One region of the Cellvibrio fontiphilus genome, then DNA from elsewhere that is predicted to be linked to it. Evidence: predicted binding sites of a transcription regulator. Region 1 holds the regulator's gene; the other holds the start of a gene.
What was found. The regulator FNR, encoded in region 1, switches genes on or off when oxygen is low (the NO sensors DNR and NnrR bind a similar motif). The targets are predictions, from matches to a motif close to TTGATNNNNATCAA.
Positions count from the first base shown of each region.

Region 2: the regulator FNR is predicted to act here: its motif matches at 1,059-1,072, upstream of ACFODX_RS02125 (GbsR/MarR family transcriptional regulator).

Region 1 covers NZ_JBHRTF010000006.1:250,219-253,340, reverse strand. Annotated here, with positions in the region: gene ACFODX_RS14960 (GGDEF domain-containing protein) at 1-752, shown strand, start outside; gene ACFODX_RS14955 (cold-shock protein) at 844-1,050, opposite strand; gene fnr (fumarate/nitrate reduction transcriptional regulator Fnr) at 1,437-2,195, shown strand; gene ACFODX_RS14945 (DUF4202 domain-containing protein) at 2,228-2,824, shown strand; gene ACFODX_RS14940 (SirB2 family protein) at 2,887-3,122, shown strand, end outside.
Region 2 covers NZ_JBHRTF010000002.1:50,813-53,934, forward strand. Annotated here, with positions in the region: gene ACFODX_RS02120 (class I SAM-dependent methyltransferase) at 1-915, opposite strand, end outside; gene ACFODX_RS02125 (GbsR/MarR family transcriptional regulator) at 1,127-1,687, shown strand; gene ACFODX_RS02130 (cytochrome ubiquinol oxidase subunit I) at 1,706-3,067, shown strand; gene ACFODX_RS02135 (cytochrome d ubiquinol oxidase subunit II) at 3,078-3,122, shown strand, end outside.

The DNA.
Region 1 (3,122 bases):
CCACCAGTGTGCTGGTTTATGGGGCGGCCACCATTGAATTGGCAGATGCAAACCTGAATCAGGCTCTCGCCGCGAATCCTTCCGCAGTGACAGATGCCATCTCGGTATTACAGCAGACGACCTGGGTATTTTTCTGGGTGTTTGCGATGATAATTTTGTTCATCGCCTTCTTTGGCTATCAACTATTCACCCGGTGGCAGCAATCCACCGACAAGTTGCTGCGTGAACTGCACAGCGCCAATGAGCGTCTGGAAAGCCTGGCGCAAATCGATGGGCTGACGGGTTTATTAAACCGTCGCACCATGGATGAACGCCTGACCAAAGAATGGCAGCGCGCCAAAAGAACCGGCAACGGCAGTGCGCTAGTATTGCTGGATATAGATCACTTCAAAAACATTAATGATCGATATGGCCACGCAGCAGGCGATTTGGTCATCCGTACTATCGCCGGGGCAATTCAGGCTGAAGCCAGGGGCATGGACCTCGCCAGTCGCTATGGCGGTGAAGAGTTCGTGATTTTACTGCCCCAGACCGACACCAGTGGCGCAGTACAATTTGCCGAGCGAATACGCGCTCGTGTGGCTACTGCTGTCGGCTACCACGAAACCCATACCTTACAAGTGACCGTCAGTTTGGGAGTCGCTATTTTTTCACCGCAAGACAACAACTTTAACCAGTGGCTAGCGCGAGCTGACCGGGCGTTGTACGCCGCTAAGGCTGCAGGGCGCAACCAAGTGATGGTGGCAGATTAATCCAGCAATCCCCAGTAATAAAAAAACCGCACATAGAGTGCGGTTTTTAGAAGGTTGCCTGTCGAGCGACAGGTCAAACTAGCGAGACGAATTAGAGACCAATTACGTTTTCCGCTTGCGGACCTTTTTGGCCCGGCTTCACATCAAACTCAACACGCTGACCTTCAGCCAGGGTTTTAAAACCCGAACCACTGATAGCGCTGTAGTGTACAAATACATCTTGCCCGGCTTCACTTGCGATAAAACCAAAACCTTTGGATTCATTAAACCATTTAACGGTACCAGTACTTCTAGCCATAATTAACCTCGGTGTTTTTAATAAAAATGAATACTCCACAAGGGATTAAGCTGGTGAATTCAGATCTTACTTATGAAAAACAGAACGAGGTGCTAATAGTTTTACTGCTAGAACAACGATGCGACTTACCATAAATAATGCTGCTAACTGACCAGCAGATCCAATATATTATCGAGCCAACTGCAAGTAAAGAGGCTCTTTTAGCAAACCAGCCTTCTTTTTGGTTATAAGCCGACATCAATAACCAGTGTTGCCCCAATACCGATATTTCCGCTCACATTTGAGCTAAATCAACTATTTACCACCTCCAGTAAAGCTGCAACAATCCCTTTTTATCTGGTGGTGCAAGTGCTAGCACCATGACTATTAATCGAGGTGCCGGCGCCATGACAGTTAATCAAAATATCGTAAAAACCCAAGATGCAAACTGTCCTCACGATAAACGAGTCAGCTGCGGTAATTGCCGGCTAAATACCATTTGCCTACCTATCAGTTTGCACATTGAGGATATCGACCGCCTAAACGGTATCATCCAACGCGGTAAGCCTTTGCAAAAAGGCGATTATCTCTATCGCGCCAATGACCATTTTCACTCGGTTTATGCAATACGCTCCGGTGCGGTAAAGGCGCTGACCCTGAGCGATAATGGAGAAGAGCAAGTCACCGGTTTTTATTTGCCCGGAGAAGTAGTGGGCATGGATGGCATAGCTGACAACCGTTACACCAACTCCGTAATCGCACTGGAAACCGCATCTGTGTGCGAAATCCCCTTCAATCGGATGGAAGAATTAAGTTTACAAATACCTAATTTGCAACGTCACTTCTTCCAACTTATGAGCCGTGAAATAACCCAGGACCAGCAGATTATTACCTTACTCAGCAAAAGCAGTGCCGAAGAGCGCATAGCCGCATTATTACTGAGTATTTCCAGCCGCAATAGCCGCCGACAACTTTCGGCCAATGCATTCCGCCTGCCCATGTCACGCACCGACATAGGCAATTACCTGGGTTTAACCATTGAAACCGTCAGTCGTATTTTCACTCGCCTGCAAAAGCAAAATGTTATTTCAGTCGATAAAAAAGAAGTACTCATTACCGATATGGAATTACTCCGCAATATCGCTAATGGCGATGGCCACTGCTAAATTGCAGCATAAAACTTTCATGAGAATCCGTAATGATTAGCAACCCGCGTTTGCAAGCCACCCTCTCTGCGTTTGATAGAGCCAACCTGCAAGACCCCAATACTGAAATAGTGGACGGCAAGCCTGTTGCCAAAGAATGGATTTACGGGCAGCGAATGAGCAAGCAGCTGCAAGTATTTTGCCCCCAAGCTTCAGAGGCACTGCAGCTCGCCGCTCGCAGCCAGCATATTTGTCGCTGGAAAATACCTCGCGCTGACTATCCTATGGATCGTGCGGGTTACAAAAGATGGCGACTGGATCTTGCCCAATTACACGGTGAAATAGCCGGCAATATCATGGCTGAAGAAGGCTACGATGAAACCATGGTCGCGCGCGTGAAAGATCTGTTGCTAAAACGCAGTTTGAAGCGCGATGAAGAAGTGCAAACACTGGAAGATGTTATCTGTCTGGTATTTATTGAATTTTATCTGGAAGATTTTGCCAGCAAACACGATGAAACCAAACTGATCGATATCATCCGGAAGACCTGGAACAAAATGTCAACCAAAGGTCACGAAGCCGCATTGAAATTGCCATTACGCGATGAAATGTTAACCTTGGTTGGCAAAGCACTTAGCACCGACAACTGATCTCTATTGCTACAACCCTGTTGATCCAATTCTTGGCGTAAATTATTAAAAAGGAAACCACCGTGTACCTAGCTCTAAAACACCTGCATTTAACCTTCGTTGCTCTCTCATTATTGATTTTTGTAGTGCGCGGCCTCTGGTTATTTATGCATTCAACCATGCTTGACAAAAAACTATTCAAAATAGCACCACATATTATCAATACCATTATGTTGGTGAGCGGTATTATTTTGGCTGTACATCTGGGCATGAAACTCGGTGAGCATACTTGGCTGATGGCTAAAATTATCGGCTTGAT
Region 2 (3,122 bases), on a different contig from region 1:
CGGGCGGATTTGTTTGTGGCAACAGGGCGAACACATAATAATCTCGGCGCCGGTGCGAATGCCCATATTCAATGCGTAGTCAGTTGCTGTGTCGCAGGCATGTAGCGCAATCATAATATTGATATTTTGTGCGGCAAAATGCTGCACATCACCCTGTTCGAATTTGATTCCCGCCAGCGCCAATTTGTGGGCGGTTTGATTGCATAAATCCACCAAGCCCTGCCGCAACTCCACCCCTGTAACCTGGGTTTTCACACCGAGATTTGCCGTTAAATAATCGTGTACCGCAAAAGTTAAATAAGCTTTGCCTGAACCGAAATCAGCGATGTGTAATTCGCGGCGTTTATCCAACCCCGTTTGCTGGATTGCCGTAGAAAGCACTTCAATAAATTTATTGATTTGTTTCCACTTGCGCGACATAGCCGGAATGATTTGACCATTCGCATCAGTAATTCCCAACTCGCGCAAGTAAGGTCGATCCTGTTCCACATAGCGCAGTTTCGCGCGATTGTGTGCAACCTCAACCGCAGCGCCTGCTTGAGCGCCCGCTGCGGCAGTATTTTTATTGCGATTTTTATTAATCAGCACCTTACCTTTTTTGCTGAAACTTATTTGGATTTCCCACTCATGAGTAATTAGATGGGCGTTGTGGAAATCTGCACCTAGCCACTGCTGCAATTGCGTGACCGCCTCGCTGAGCGCGAAATTTTTAGTCACATGGTTGGTGCGATAGTCGTATAAAAACGACAGCAGCTGCTGCTCTTTTATCTGCACCGGGCGAATAGTAATACGATTTAAATCCGCCTCGGCACCTTTGTATTTGGACAGCACCAAACGCTGTAACTTGCCGGCAGTAAATGCCTGCTGGCAGTCGGTAAAAAAGCTGGCTAACTCGGCATTTGGGGCTTCACTCATCACCACTCTACTCCAATAGTCAGTTTCTATAGGCAAAGCGCCTACAGGAACAAGGTGGCTATATTACCCTTTTGCTGCCCAGCCGCGCACAACCACGCTGTCAACTCCACTTACTTCAGCAATAGCCAGAGGCGAGATTTTACTTGACCTAGATCAACGAATTCCTGTAATTTCAGTAATTACTGAAATTACAGGAATTCCACAAATGCCGATTACCCTCACCCCAATGATCCAATCCTGCATCCTCCATTTTGGTGAAATGGGGAGCCGCTGGGGGATCAACCGTACCGTGGGGCAAATGTATGCCCTGTTAGTGCTGAGCAAAGAGCCGCTGTGCGCCGACGATATGACCGAGGCACTGGGCATTTCGCGCTCCAATGTGAGCATGGGTTTAAAAGAATTAATGTCCTGGGAGTTGGTGAAGCTGCAGCATCGCCCCGGTGAGCGCAAAGAATTTTATTCCGCGCCGGGCGATGTGTGGGACATAGCCAAAACCCTGATTGAACAGCGCCGCAAACGGGAAATAGACCCGACTCTTTCCACCCTGCGCAATTTATTAATTGAGCAGCCCGCCAACGCCGAGGAGGAATACGCGCAGCAACGGATGCGCGAAATGCACGAGCTGATTGAAATGATTACGCTCTGGACACAGGAAATCCAACGGCTGGATTCAGCCAACCTGGGCAAATTACTCAAGCTAGGTAGCAGTATCGGCAAAGTACTCGACATGAAGGATCGTTTATTGGGTGGCAAAAAAGAATCCACGAAATAATTGACCGAGGTATATGTCATGCTCGACACACTGATCCTTTCACGCATTCAATTTGCCGCGAATATTTCGTTTCATATTTTATTTCCCACCATCACCATCGCACTCTGTTGGTTTTTGTTGTACTTCAAAATTCGCTACAACCGCAGTGGCGATGAAGTGTGGATGCGCGCCTATCGCTTTTGGGTAAAAGTATTTGCGCTCACCTTTGCACTCGGCGTGGTCAGTGGTATCACCATGAGTTTTCAATTTGGCACCAACTGGCCGGGCTATATGGAAACCGTGGGTAATATCGCCGGGCCGCTGCTGGGTTATGAAGTGCTGACTGCATTTTTTTTAGAGGCAACTTTCCTCGGCATTATGTTGTTTGGTATTGATCGCGTATCCAATCGCATACATACACTGGCGACTTTTTTAGTCGCGTTTGGCACCACTATGTCGGCGTTTTGGATCATCGCACTCAACTCATGGATGCAAACCCCCACCGGTTTTGAACTGCGCGATGGTGTGGCCTATCCCACCGATTGGCTGGCGATTATTTTTAATCCATCCATGCCTTATCGTTTAGCGCATATGCTGGTTGCCTCAGGTTTAACGGCGGCGTTTTTAATTGCTGGCCTCTCTGCCTATCGCATTTTAAAAGGCGATCACAAACCAGCACCGCGCCTCGCGCTTAAAACCGCAAGCATAGCGGCAGCCATTTTAATTCCGCTCCAAATTTTTCTGGGCGATATACATGGTTTGAATTCGCTGGAGCACCAACCTGCCAAAGTCGCCGCCATTGAAGCCGTATGGCACACCGAAAAAGGTGCGCCGCTGGTATTGTTTGCCATTCCCGATAAAGAGACACAAACCAATAAATTCGCAATTGAAATACCAAAACTGGCGAGTTTGATTCTCACCCACGATGCCAATGGCGAATTAAAAGGTATTAATGAATTTGCAGGCGTTCATCCACCGGTTGCCCCGCTGTTTTACGGCTTCCGCATCATGGTGGGCATAGGAGTACTGATGCTGTTGGTATCCTGGTGGGCGGTGTTTCAGCACTGGCGCAACAAAGAAATATCGCCACTGTTATTAAAAATATTTGTGGGCATGACCTTCTCCGGTTGGCTTGCCACACTTGCAGGTTGGTACGTAACTGAAATTGGCCGCCAGCCCTGGTTAGTCACCGGCGTATTAACCACCGCCGATGCAGTGACCACCACACCCGCCGCCAATGTGGGCATTTCACTGGCGATTTATGTAACGCTTTATGTTGTGCTGTTATTTGCGTATGTGCGCACGCTATTCCTGATGGCAAGAAAAGCCGTACTGGTGGATCGCCCGGAAGAGATCAAAAGCCTGCAGGAAACATTATTTAACGCACAGCAAGTATCTTAAGGGGACAGACATGACCGATCTCAGTCAATTAAGTGGCGCGGCCTATTGGTTGCCC